Regions from separate parts of the Paenibacillus campi genome, predicted to be linked through region 2. Evidence: riboswitches for the same ligand, from Rfam matches in the RefSeq annotation. Region 2 holds a riboswitch; each other region holds the start of a gene.
The links. Region 2 has a riboswitch for thiamine pyrophosphate ahead of thiC (phosphomethylpyrimidine synthase ThiC). Riboswitches for the same ligand answer to the same signal wherever they lie in the genome.
Positions count from the first base shown of each region.

Region 1: it holds a riboswitch for thiamine pyrophosphate, as region 2 does, so the genes downstream of both, U1I11_RS14770 (ABC transporter substrate-binding protein) here and thiC (phosphomethylpyrimidine synthase ThiC) in region 2, are expected to answer to the same signal.
Region 3: it holds a riboswitch for thiamine pyrophosphate, as region 2 does, so the genes downstream of both, thiM (hydroxyethylthiazole kinase) here and thiC (phosphomethylpyrimidine synthase ThiC) in region 2, are expected to answer to the same signal.

Region 1 covers NZ_JAXSQZ010000006.1:8,707-13,476, forward strand. Annotated here, with positions in the region: gene U1I11_RS14755 (hypothetical protein) at 1-820, opposite strand, end outside; gene U1I11_RS14760 (aspartyl-phosphate phosphatase Spo0E family protein) at 1,177-1,377, opposite strand; gene U1I11_RS14765 (pyridoxamine 5'-phosphate oxidase family protein) at 1,881-2,297, opposite strand; TPP riboswitch at 2,450-2,559, shown strand; gene U1I11_RS14770 (ABC transporter substrate-binding protein) at 2,724-3,704, shown strand; gene U1I11_RS14775 (MTH1187 family thiamine-binding protein) at 3,889-4,179, shown strand; gene U1I11_RS14780 (ABC transporter permease) at 4,179-4,770, shown strand, end outside.
Region 2 covers NZ_JAXSQZ010000001.1:681,579-686,348, forward strand. Annotated here, with positions in the region: gene U1I11_RS02640 (AAA family ATPase) at 1-190, opposite strand, end outside; gene thiC (phosphomethylpyrimidine synthase ThiC) at 400-2,163, opposite strand; TPP riboswitch at 2,366-2,469, opposite strand; gene U1I11_RS02650 (M42 family metallopeptidase) at 2,913-3,950, opposite strand; gene U1I11_RS02655 (LapA family protein) at 4,126-4,479, opposite strand; gene pepF (oligoendopeptidase F) at 4,710-4,770, opposite strand, start outside.
Region 3 covers NZ_JAXSQZ010000005.1:85,743-90,512, forward strand. Annotated here, with positions in the region: gene U1I11_RS13555 (alpha/beta hydrolase) at 23-853, shown strand; TPP riboswitch at 1,267-1,369, shown strand; gene thiM (hydroxyethylthiazole kinase) at 1,513-2,334, shown strand; gene thiD (bifunctional hydroxymethylpyrimidine kinase/phosphomethylpyrimidine kinase) at 2,622-3,434, shown strand; gene thiE (thiamine phosphate synthase) at 3,482-4,144, shown strand; gene U1I11_RS21670 (DUF3048 domain-containing protein) at 4,402-4,770, shown strand, end outside.

The DNA.
Region 1 (4,770 bases), on a different contig from region 2:
GCACCGTCAGATCGACGCCATAATATGTGCTGGAATTAAATTCGGCAAATGAATGCAGCTCCATATAATCGTTATGTAACGCAATCGCACCTTGTTCGGCATGATCGATCCATTCCGCCTGTCCATAGCGATGTCCATAATAATGCGTGATAAACAGATGCATCAGCTCAATATTCGTATTGGTCGGAATCGATTGCGTACGATACCGTTCCAGCGATGTCGCTACCGTTAGCTTCATCGCCTCATCGATACGTTGCACGAGTTCCAACGACAAATCCGCTTCAAAATGCGCTAATATGACCGCAAATGTCGAGGCGATAAATTCACGCCAATTCGGATCAAAGCTTTCCCATACGCGCGGAAACACTTCATCGGTCGCCTGCCGAAACCGTTGTGCCAACTCCTCATTATCGGTCAGCCCGCTATATTGTGCAAAACGTCGATACACTTCATCCAGCGCATCTGAACCGGCATAAGCAAATCCAGGCGAAAAGCTGCCCCATGCGGTATAGCCCGCTGGCGGCAACGGACGTTCCAGCGCTGTGTTGAATGTGCCATCATACAGTTCACCTGGCTGTCGAAACTGCATATTCAGCACCTGTCCGATCATTTCGCTCGCTACCTTACACTCGTCCGCACCGCCGCGCAGCAGCAATCCGAGCGCATAATGGGCGCTTTCCCGTGTATCGTGCAAACCGTGCTCGCCCCAGATTAGCGCTGTCTTAGCATCATAACGAGCGTCTAACTCCTGCATCGCTTGCTGTATCAAAAATTGCTTATCCGGTGACATCGATAGGATGAGATCGTGATCGTTCGTCATGCGTATCGTCCTTTCTGCATTCAAATGAATGATTCACAGTATGCTGTATGGACGCTGCTGCTGGCAATAAACTTGTTTTCGCCTATAAACCATATCCCCGCTAACACAATCGGGCAATGGCAAGCAGGCACTTTTTAAGGATGTTAGCTGAATATTCGCTCATCTTGCACATGTACGCACTAACTGTACGTTAAACATCATTCATTTGAAAATTTAAGCCGCTTCGATTCCTTTTTTTAAAATAGGCAGCATACTATAAATGAGAATAAGCCAAGCTACCAAACACAAAAAAGCGCCCTATCCGGCAAGCTGCCGATCGGACGCCTGTATATTGATCTCGCTGCTAACATGAGCGCTTAAGAGAAACAGTCTTCGCCAAGATTAGGCGACAATTTTTTGTTTTTACGCTGTTTATGATGCAGATAGGAATCCATAATTCGATCCAGTTGCTCAGACTGATCGATTACGCGGTGGTCGCAAATGCCATGCTCGGCAGCCATCTGATTCAATATCCGGCGCTCCTGCTCGATTTGTTGCTCCATCTTTTGCAGATCCAAAGGAAACCACCTCCCGTCGATTAACCCTTCCGGCATCCATAGGCTACGCTGGCAAGCGAAACAGCTTCAGCTATGGACAAAACTCCGTATGGCAACGGCATCGCCTATGCCGGTAGGATTGCTCCATCCCGCACCGCTGCGATGTCCTGCTATAAAAAATAGTCATGTGCTCTTTGCGCTATACAATCATGACGAGCCACATGCTTAATAACTAAAATTTGTAGCTTTATATTCGTTATACCTTAATTGCACAACTTGTTTCAAGTTCCTTCAGTCCCTATTTTATCCTGATAATGGAAGCAAAAACTGACAAAAAATCCGTTTTGCGCATTCACTTTTCATCCCGTAATATTACAAAATTCGATAACGAATAAACGTGCATTCCGGCGCAAACCCGGTCAAATAAAGCAAAAAGCGAACCCTGGCAACGATGCCGTAGGTTCGCTTATAGTGTATCAGATCACGCTGATTTTGTCGGATGACTGCCTGGTCAATGACTTGGCTTAACCTGCCCATGTTTGACGATTGCCGTCTTGATCGATATATTCGATCGATTGCGGTGTAATATCGAGCACGACATAATCCGGATCATCCGGGCCATCCAGCCACTTTTTGAACTCGTCTTTCCAGACGCGTTGCTTCAGCTCACTGTCACTGGACACTTTGCAGGTCGCTTCGATCTGTACGACTTCTTCATTGCCGCCTTTTTCGTAGCCAAGCAGCAAATAGCAATTCGGGTTTTGTTCCAATTCTTCTACTTTATGTGTTTTGCGGTCCGTGGCAAGATGAATTTGTAATCCATCATTGTATACTGCCATATAACGGACACGCGGCTTATTGTTCTCCACTGTGCCAAATGAGCAAAACGGATTGTTCGACAGGGCTTTGATGATTGCTTGTTCTGTAGTTGCTGTACTCATGATCAAGCTCCTTTCGCAGTTCAAATCAAAATGGGATATTATGTCTCCATTCGTTACATACCCGCTCTGTTCCAAGCTGAACCGCTCACTCGTCCTGCTCGCCTGCTGGACAGTAGATGCCAGCTCGTCTATAATTACACCTAGAAAAAGCGCATAACGTGTGGGGAGCTGGAGGAAGCCGGCTGAGAGTGTATTGAATGAATACAGACCCTTATGACCTGATCTGGATAATGCCAGCGTAGGAAGCAGCACATGCCATGTATGTAAGCTCATATATGAACCTATGTCGTCCCGATCCGGGGCGCTTTTTTCATTTATACAGATCGTTGACTGACAAATGGGGTTAGGACGAAGGGAGAAATAACAGAAATGAGAAAAATCGGAACGACGCTTGGCATGCTGCTCATGGCAGCCGCACTACTCGTCATGACAGCATGCGCTCAAAAAGATACGACCACATCTTCCACCGCCGCTAACGGCAACACAACACCAGCGCTTAAAAATGTACAGGTCGTACTAGATTGGACGCCCAATACGAACCATACCGGTCTGTATGTCGCCCAGCAAATGGGATATTACCGGGATGCCGGTCTGAATGTAGACATAATCCAGCCGGGTCAGGGCGGCGCGGATACGCTTGTAGCGTCAGGCAAAGTACCGTTTGGCATTAGCTACCAGGAGAGCGTTACGCAAGCGCGTGTACAAGGCGTACCGCTCGTCTCGATCGCAGCGGTCATTCAGCATAATACGTCCGGTTTTGCCGCACCGGTCGATCGCGGTATCAAAACGCCCAAAGATATGGAAGGCAAAGCGTATGGCGCATGGGGCTCTCCGATAGAAGAAGCGGTCATGAAGTCGATTATGGATACCGATGGCGGCGATGTGAGCAAAGTGAAAAGCGTTAATATCGGGGATGCAGACTATTTTACCGCCGTCAAAAAAGGGATTGATTTCGCCTGGATTTATTACGGTTGGACTGGTATCGAAGCGAAGCTGCGCGGCGAACCGCTCGATATGCTGTACGTCAAAGATTACTCGCCAAGCCTCGACTATTACACACCGGTAATCGTCACCAATGAGCAGCAAATTCAACAAAACCCGGAGTTGGTGAAAGCGTTTATGAGCGCGACTGCCAAAGGTTATGAATACGCGATCGCCAATCCCGACAAAGCTGCCGACATCTTGACCAAAGCGGTGCCTGATCTCGATCCCAAACTGGTGCAAGCGAGCCAGGAATGGCTGTCGCCACGCTATCAAGATGATGCATCCCAGTGGGGATTGCAAAAAGAACAAGTTTGGACAGGTTATGCCGACTGGATGTACAAACAGAAACTGCTGGAAAAACCGCTCGATGCTAGCAAAGCGTTTACGAATGAGTTTCTGCCTGCTGCGCAGGGGAGTAAGTAATTTAGAAGTAATTTAATTGTAGCAACCCACTCTGCTCGTTCGTTCGTAAATTCTAGTGCGAGCTGGGAGTTCATTCCTTATTCCGTACCGAAGTGGAGGATGCTTTCCCGCCTACACTATGCATACAAGCATTAATGTACTGATAACTATCATTCGCTGACTATCATTCAAGGAGGTCGTACACATGGCTAACACACTGCTTAGCATTCAAGTGATCCCCAAAACACAGCCGGGTGAGCATGCCTACGATTATGTAGATGCTGCCATTGCAGTCATTCAATCGTCCGGTGTGAAATATGAAGTTCATCCGCTCGAAACGACGATGGAAGGCGAGCTGTCAGAGCTGCTTGAGATCGTTCGGCAGATGCATGAGGCGCTTGTGGAGAAGGGCAGCCCTAGCATCATTTCACAGATCAAAATTGCGCACAGTCCGGACGGCATTAGCATGGACGGCTTGACCGAGAAATATCGCTAATGTCCATACGTGACTGGTGGAAAGGCATATGGCCGCCCTTAGGGGCGGTCGTTTTGTTCCTGCTCATCTGGCAGGCGGCGACATCGCTGTTTCGGATCGAGGACTGGATTCTCCCCAGCCCGGCACGAATCGTGATCGAAGCGAGCAGCAGCTATGATCGCTTGCTTGGGCATACATGGGCAACATTACAATTGACGTTGGAAGGTTTTGGCATCGGGGTGTTAATCGGCTTAGTCGTGGCAGGCATACTGCATATCGTGCCATTTTTACGGCGGGCACTGTATCCGCTGCTTATTTTGAGTCAAAATATTCCGGTCATCGCGCTCGGGCCGCTGCTCATTATCTGGTTCGGCTTTGGCATCATGTCCAAGCTGATCGTCATTGTACTCGTCTGCTTTTTCCCGATTACGGTCGCAGCGCTCGGTGGGCTTGCTAGTACAGATCGGACGATGCTCAATTATATGGAGATGATCGGGGCGACACGCCGACAAATCTTTTGGAAGCTGGAATTGCCGTACAGTTTGCCGGCTGTCTTTTCCGGGCTACGTATTGCAGCGACCTACAGCATTATGGGCGCAATTATTGCAGAAT
Region 2 (4,770 bases):
TATTGCTATGGGTGGTGATCCAGATTGATTTATCTTTGTTGATGAGCCGGAATAGGAAACGAGCTATTTTTAATTGCAATTCGGTGTGTAGATGTGCTTCAATTTCCTCGATAATCCATATATTGGGATTATTATCATATATATGTCCAAAATTTTTACATATAAATCCCATTGGTTTCGCATAATGCACTCCTTTTCAACCAAGCTATATCTATTAATATACCTTATTTACTAGGATACATAAAATGCTATCAAATGAACGCAAAAATTCACTTGATAGCATAATATAAATTAAACTTACATTATTCATCAGAGTAGCATTTTATTTTGAACGCTAATCATCAGGATGATTTCCTTTTTGTAAATACAGGTCATTCAAATATCACTACCGTAATTCCTTCACCCATACACCCCAGTCCCTTTCCGCGCCCGATAACTTTCCGCCATCTGCTCCATCCCCGCCTCAATCGCTTCCTCCGGTGCTACCCCATCCCGTTCTGCTAACTCGCGGATATCTTGCGTAATCTTCATACTGCAAAATTTCGGCCCACACATCGAGCAGAAGTGCGCAGATTTGGCGCCTTCCGCAGGCAATGTTTCATCATGGTAGCTGATCGCCCGTTCAGGATCGAGCGACAGATGGAATTGATCGCGCCAGCGGAATTCGAAGCGGGCGCGGGATAATGCGTCATCTCGATAACGGGCGCGTGGATGACCTTTGGCGAGATCAGCGGCGTGGGCGGCGATTTTGTAGGTGATAACGCCTTCTTTGACATCATCGCGATTCGGCAAGCCGAGATGTTCCTTCGGTGTCACATAACAGAGCATGGCGGTACCCATCGAACCGATCATCGCCGCACCGATCGCGCTCGTAATATGATCATAACCTGGTGCGATATCGGTCGTCAGCGGACCGAGTGTATAAAATGGCGCTTCCTTGCACACATCCAATTGCCGATCCATATTTTCCTGAATCAGATGCATCGGCACATGACCAGGGCCTTCGACCATCACTTGTATATCATGCTGCCAGGCAATTTGCGTCAGCTCCCCTAGCGTGTCCAGCTCGGCAAATTGGGCTTCGTCATTCGCATCTGCAATCGAGCCTGGACGCAGTCCATCTCCTAGCGAAAAGCTAATATCGTACGCCTTCATAATTTCGCAAATATCCGCAAAATGCGTATACAAAAAGTTTTCTTGATGATGTGCCAAACACCATGCCGCCATAATCGATCCACCACGGCTAACGATGCCGGTGACGCGTTTAGCAGTAAGCGGAATATAACGCAGCAGCACACCGGCATGAATCGTAAAATAATCGACCCCTTGCTCTGCCTGCTCAATTAACGTATCTCGATACACTTCCCAGCTTAGTTCCTCGGCGCGCCCGCCAACCTTTTCCAGCGCCTGATAAATGGGCACCGTGCCAACAGGGACAGGGGAGTTGCGGATAATCCATTCGCGCGTCGTATGAATATTTTTGCCGGTCGATAAATCCATAATCGTATCGGCACCCCAGCGTGTTGCCCAAGTCATTTTTTCGACTTCTTGCTCGATCGAAGAAGCGACGGCTGAATTGCCGATATTGGCATTAATTTTCACATGAAAACGACGCCCGATAATCATCGGTTCCAGCTCCGGATGATTAATGTTGGCAGGGATGATCGCTCGTCCAGCTGCAACTTCAGCGCGTACGATATCCGGTTCCATCCCTTCGCGAATCGCGATAAACTCCATCTCCGGCGTAATGATGCCGCGCCGTGCATAATGGAGCTGAGTGACATTATATCCCGCTTTTGCTCGTAACGGTCGGCGTCCATGCTGGGGGAATGGCTCGGCACCTTGCAACTCGGCTTTATCCTGACTGGAAAAGCCGTTGTCTTCCGGTCGCGCCACACGTCCAGCTGTATGTTCGCAATCGCCGCGTTCGGCAATCCAGTTCGCTCGCAGTGCAGGCAAGCCCTGGCGAATATCGATGATCGCTTCCTCATCGGTGTATGCGCCGCTCGTATCGTACACACGCAGCGGTTCGTTCGCTGTTTCCACGCCGCGTAACTCGGTTGGCGAAAGGGCAATTTCGCGCTCAGGCACTTGAATGTCAGGACGCGAGCCTGTCGTATACACTTTACGGCTGCCTGGTAATGGGTTCGTCAAAATCGTCATTTTCAAAATCCTCCTGCAGTATTATGGATAACATCCATCGGAGACTGCGAGGTAGAGGAGCACGAGAGGACAGACGTCATTTGGGTAGGTTATGTAAGCTGGGCGATTTGTCGTTTCCGCATAATGGTCGCACACCGCAGACAGCAAAAAGCCGCCTCCGGCGTACGGAAGCGGCAAATACGACCACAGGCAAACAAAGCCGGTCATCATTGCACCACTTTCCTACGCTGGCATGACCCAGATCAGGTTCAAAGGGACCAAAGCAAAGCTTTATCTCAGCCCATACGGGCGCCCCCAGTGGATGTCTCGTTACACACTATACGTCGTTGAGGTGTGTTCTGTCAACTTTTGCCAAACTATACGGTTCGTATCGTATTATAGGAAGCAAATCATGGCTATTGTGTTGGTTGGTCATAGCTTACCTGGCATGAATTGGAAAATAGCAGAAATTAGTTGGGAGAGATCAGATGAGCCAGCAGTATAATCCTTTATCCGTATGCCAAAAACGTTAGTTTGATCGTCATTAACTTTCTAATTCTCATCATTGTCAATGCTGGTATCCGTATACCTTCATCAGCTAGGTAAAACGATGGGCTTATGCATATATACCGAGCTTAGCTCAAATGATGAATAAAGTTGAAGTAATAAAGGACATGCCCTGTTGCCAGCAGCATGTCCTTATTGTAAGTCGAGTATGGAACTGTTTGCTTATGGAAGTGCCGTTACTTGTCAGAACTTGCCCCTCATCATCACTCCGTAATATATGCCGCCAGCAAACGCGCCGTATTAATTACCGCATCGCTATGTGTACGTTCCATCGCATGGGAGGCATGTACGCCAGGTCCAATTAATGCCGCCCGGATATTGTTGCCAGCGGACAATGCTGCCGAAGCGTCGGAACCGTAATGTGGATACACATCAAGCACGAACGGAATTTGCTCCCGTTTAGCTAGTTCGGCAAGCTTACCAGTCATTGCATAATCATACGGGCCAGAGCTGTCTTTGACACAGATCGATACATCGGTTTCTGTACATGACAGATCGTCACCGATACAGCCCATATCAACGGCGATCATCTCATCGATATCGTGCGGAATATGAGCGGCACCGTGACCGACTTCCTCATAGTTAGAAATGAGCAGCTTCACCGTATATATAGGCTTCCAGCCGTATGTATGCGCCGATTCTAGCAAACCGAACAGTGCCGCTACACTTGCTTTATCATCCAGATGGCGGGATTTGACATACCCGCTTGGCGTAATGACCGAACGCGCATCAAAGGCGATATAATCGCCAACTGCGATGCCAAGCTGTTCCACGTCTTCTTTGGACGATACCATTTCATCTAGACGAACTTCCATATTTTCTTCTTCACGCTTCAATTCATAGGCATCATCATACACATGCACCGACGGTTTAGTCGTCAAAATCGTACCGGTATATACGCGTCCATCCCGTGTATGAATGGTGCAGTATTCATTTTCGATACTGTTCATCATAAAACCACCAACTTTGGTCAGGCGAATCGTGCCTTCCGGCTTGATCGCACGTACCATCGCGCCGAGTGTATCGACATGTGCACTTAGCGCAATCGTGCGTGCTGAGTCTTGACCTGCTAACGTTAATACGAGTCCACCTTTACGATTCAATTCTACCGTTACGCCAAGCGTCAGCGCTTCTTGTTGCAGGCGGTCGATCAGATGGTGGGTATAACCGGTCGGGCTGGGCGTTTCCAATAGCTCTTTGAGCAGGGATAAAGTATAATCGCGATTGATCGAAATAGTCATGATGTTCTCCTTTGCAAACCGTAAAATAAATAAAACACAATGTAACCAACATACCAGTTTTAATGATCGTTATCCAGTAAAAATCCACCTGAAGCACCGTTGTTGCCGATGCTCCAGGTGGATAGGGGGTGATCGATCATCATACTGCGAATCGATGATCGATCGTAAAGCTTAATTAAAGCTTGCGATCGGAAAATGAAGAAGCGGCTGCCTCCTCATCACGATCATACATTTTGTCAAATTCAACATTGCCGACTGGGCCGCTATCCGCTACTGGCGCTGCGCTAAGCTGGGCAATTTGCGCTTCCAGTTGCTTGATTTTGCGCTGTAAAAAGTACTGACGATAAATGCCATAAAAGCCAACGATCAGTCCACCTGCCAGCGTACAGCCCAAAATGAGCAAAATAAGCGGCAATTGTACCCTATCAAACAACAAATTCACCTGCACCGGATTCACATTGATGACTGCAAAAATCGCAATAATGACCGCAAAAATCAATCCCAAAATCAATGTCCATTGAAATTTCAATTGAACGTCCCCTTTCGCCAAATCGTGTATCCTGACTATGAACTCATTCAATACTATATAAAGTAATTCCTGCTTTCATAAACAGGTGTAGCTTGTTAGCTTCATTATCTATGCACCAGCTCACATACAAATACGCCTGACAACAGGAGTTAATCCTGTACAGGCGCGTTTGCTGCTGCTATAAATGTAGTGGTGATTGAATGCTATCGTTGACAACGTATAAGCTACGCTTACTTCGTCAATTGCTCCATCTCGCTAATCAAGCTTTCAAATACGCTCATCGCTTCGCGA
Region 3 (4,770 bases), on a different contig from region 2:
GCTTTTTAAGGAGGAGTTCACGATGGAACGCAATATTACAATTCGTCATCATGAGGTCGATCTGGCTGCCAGCATTCATTATCCGGTTGCCGACCATAAGCCGGAAGGCAAAGGGAAAGGACGAACTCCGTTGATCGTGATCTGTCACGGCTTCATCGGCAACCGGATCGGTACGGATCGTTTATTCGTCCAAAGCGCTCGCAAGCTGGCTGGCGAAGGTTATATGGTTGTTCGTTTCGATTATACAGGCTGTGGCGAAAGTACAGGCGAATACGGACAGCAAGGGCTGGAATCGATGGTGGAACAGACGCGGACTATTTTGGATTATGTGATGAACTGCAATGATATCGATCCGACACGGGTAACTTTGCTTGGGCATAGTCTGGGCGGGGCGGTAGCGATTTTGACCGCAGTTCGTGATCGCCGTGTAAATCATCTCGTGTTATGGTCGCCGGTCGGTCATCCGTTTAATGATATCGTCAAAATCGTCGGTAGAGAAACGTACGATCAGGCGGTGCTGGAAGGGGAAGCGGATTATCTTGGCTATAGCTTTGCGCCGGAATATTTTGAGTCACTCGGTCATTTTCAGCCGTTTCAGGAGGCGCGCCGTTTTCAGGGAGATGTGCTAGTGATTCACGGTACGGGCGATGATGTCATTCCGGTCGATTATGCCTTTTTGTATCAAAAGGAGTTTTGGACGCGTACGGAAGGGCGTTGCGATAAAGAAATTATTTTCCAAGCGGATCATACGTATTCCTCCGGTCCACATCGCCATGAACTGTTAGAGCATACATCCGAGTGGCTGTCGGAGCGTAAAGCAGCGCAAACGCAATGGCAGCACTGGATGATCTGATCGCTGACTCGCTGTAATCCTATCTTTATAAAAGTCGGCTTTGAATATGTGTAAACCTGTTCATGCATAAGCGATCAGCACATACACGTACCTGAATTTATGTTATTATTGCTTGCGCACAAACGTGTTTACGTACATGCAAACGTAATTTTTATTTGAGATATTTGAGACAGCTTACTAGCTTAGGGTATAATGTGCATCATCGATCGAGTATATTTTGCCAAACTGTAGTGTGCGTGGTATGGTAATGAAACAGATGTGCAATAATGTTGGATGATGCTATGTCTACATGCGTACGATTAAGCTTTAGCAGACAACGGCTATTGTATACGTTCATCAATGTATAGTTTGGATTGATGAAGTAACGATTCATAATGACCCGGCAATACGGCAAAGGCTGTATAGCGCGGTAGCAATTTCACTAGGGGAGCCTTAACGGCTGAGACGGAAGTGTATTCCGGACCCTTGGAACCTGATCTGGATCATACCAGCGGAGGGAAGTGGAAGACAACTATTCATTCAAGCTTATGTGGCAGTCGATCGTACTGTCGCAGCGATAGCGAACGGATACGACCCACTTTTCTCTTGTTTACGGGAGATCGGTGGGTTTTTTTGTTGTACTGGGCGCGTTTGCGTATGAATTGAGGGAGGGAATGGAGATGTCATTTTTGCAGCATGTACGTAGCATCAATCCGCTCGTGCACAATATTACGAATGTGGTCGTGACTAATTTTACCGCCAATGGGTTACTTGCATTGGGCGCGTCGCCTTTTATGGCGTATGCGCACGAAGAAGTGGCGGACGTGGCGGCGATGGCAGGTGCAGTCATGCTCAATATGGGCACACTTGATCCATATACGGTGCAATCGATCAAGCTGGCAGGGCAAGCCGCCAATGCGGCAGGGGTGCCGGTCGTGTTTGATCCGGTCGGTGCGGGGGCAACGGTGTATCGTACCACATCCGCGCACGAGATTATCGCAGCAGTAAACGTGGATATATTGCGCGGCAATGTAGCTGAAGTGGCGCATGTGATCGGTGAACAGTGGCAAATTAAAGGCGTCGATGCAGGTGGAGGAGCTGGCGATCGTACAGAGCTGGCAGTGCGTGCAGCCCAAAAGCTTGGCTGTATCGTCGTCATTACCGGGCAGCAAGATATCATTACCGATGGTGTGCAGGTGAATACGGTCGGTAATGGACATGCGCTGTTAACCCAAGTAACTGGAGCAGGCTGTCTGCTCAGCTCGGTCGTGGCTGCTTTTGCAGCGGTAACGCCACGGGCACAACAGCGCTTAGAAGCGGTGACCGAAGCGGTAGCTTATTATGGTCTAGCTGCCGAGCTGGCGGCGATCGATGCAGGCGGGCAAGGGACAGGTAGCTTTCAAAACGCCTTTTTGAATCGCTTATCGACGATTACGCCAGAACAGGTGGACGGCAACAGCCGCATTCAGCATCATCTGTATCCGGCTCACGAAACGAAGTAAAGAGCGGAACTGCGCGAAGATGATCTGCTCGAAGCGAAAGTTTACAACGATCCATTTATGACGCAAACGATCCATTAGCTGCACGGTCAATCCCATTCATCAGCGGATGTGTTCAAATTGTTTTACAGGCAATTCAATGCGGTTGCTTTTCATGACAGTCGGTTATACATGTCGCTCATTATACTTAAAACACGATCATTTCCGCCGATGAAAAGATGAGCATAACGAGATTGGAAAACATTACCGAGCACAGTCGGCACAACATTAGAGCAAAGGAGTGAACGATAATGAACATCTCGCAAGCGTTAACGATTGCCGGTTCGGATAGTGGAGGCGGTGCTGGCATACAAGCTGATTTGAAAACATTTCAAGAGTTGGGCGTATACGGTATGTCTGTAATTACAGCAGTCACCGCGCAAAATACGGCAGGTGTGCAAGGCGTCTATCCGGTAGAGCTAGCAGGCATTGGGCAGCAGTTGCATTCTATCGGTAACGATCTTAACCCGGTAGCCGTCAAAACGGGCATGTTATTTAGCGCCGACATTATTCGTGAAGTTGCCGCAGCGGTGCGCACGTATAAATGGCACACACTCGTCATCGATCCGGTTATGGTCGCTAAAGGTGGTTCGGTATTGCTGCAACAGCAGGCGGTGCAGGCGCTTATTGCCGAGCTGTTACCGCTGGCGGCGGTAGTTACGCCCAATGTGCCGGAAGCGGAGCTGCTAATCGGTAGCCGTATCCGTACGCTAGCTGAACGCGAGCAGGCAGCTGTTCAACTGGTCGATATGGGCGCACGGGCGGTCGTAGTCAAAGGTGGTCATGATCTGACAACGGCGCAAGCGATCGATGTGCTGTATGACGGACAACATGTTCATTATGTGGAAGGACGGCGCATCGATACACCGCATACACATGGAACAGGCTGTACATATTCGGCAGCCATTACCGCTGAGCTGGCGAAAGGCAGCGATGTGTTGACAGCGGTGCAAACGGCTAAAGCATTTGTGCATGCTGCGATTGAGGATGGGCTTGGAATCGGCTCGGTGCATGGGCCAACGAATCATTTTGCCTATCGATTGCGGGGGGCGATCAGATCATGAATAAACATAATGGAGCAGACGTGCATGACGATACGAGTTTAGCGAGTATGCCGACAGCAGGTACAGCAGCACGTCACTACTGGATGCGTCAGCAGCTAAAATTGTATTTGGTGATGGGCAGCATCAACTGTACAGCAGCACCGGAACAGGTGTTACGGCAGGCGATCGCTGGCGGAATTACGATGTTTCAATATCGGGAAAAAGGCGACGGCGCACGCACCGGTCAAGCGGCAGCGGAACTCGCCCGGCGTTTGCAAAACATTTGCCGTCAACATAGCATTCCGTTTATCGTGAATGATGATCTGGAACTGGCGTTATCGCTGCAAGCCGACGGTATCCATGTCGGGCAAAGTGATCTGCCTGCCTCACTCATTCGTGAGCAGCTTGGAACCGATAAAATTGTCGGCGTTTCCGCGCATTCTCTGACCGAAGCGAGCTGTGCGATTGCGGCGGGAGCCGATTATTTGGGCATCGGGCCGATTTATCCGACTCGCTCCAAAGCGGATGCGGAACCAGTGCGTGGCACGGCGGTTATCGAACAGCTGCGCCATGCTGGAATGACGCTGCCGCTTGTCGGCATTGGCGGAATTGATACGTCCAATGCCGCCGCTGTTGTGGAGTCAGGTGCGGATGGAGTTGCGGTCATCTCCTCCATCGCTGGACAGAGCGACCCAGCGGCGGCAGCTACAGCGCTGGCAAGGCTCGTATAATGGATGGGTACAAGGATTATTTTTAGCATATAGTGCAGCAAATGAAAGCTAGACAGGGAAAAGTTTATGTTTGAAGTGACACCGTTGAGCTGTCTATCCCTATCCCAAAGAGCGAATGTACAGTGGGAAAATGCCTCTGTACATTCGCTCTTTTGTTTACTGATTTTGTCTGGATTTCGTATATTTGAAGCGCAGTAAGCGCAACGTTTTGCCCGGTACGTAGCATTCGCCCTTATTTCATCGGCATTGGGGATACGTTGCATGCGCTGCTTGTGCACGCTGGCGGCAGTACGGATGCATATGCGATTTTACAACGTGGTGGACGCGAGCATCTGGACGAGATTACGAATGCAAGTGCTCCATTTTGGCGCGATGCCAGCCGCAAAGCTCCGCATAATTTGTATACGAACGAGATCAAGCTCCGCCAGGCTGCTGCGAAAAAAGGCTATGCTGAAACGGTGAACATCCCGACGTTTCCGTTTCTGCCAGCAACATCGAATCAAGCTCACACGCCCGATGTGTCTAGACGCACAACCGGTCAATCCGCAACAGAGAATAGTAGTACTACGGCAATAACAGGAGCTGGTACAACAACAAAGTCAGCGACCGCTATCGAATCAAACCAT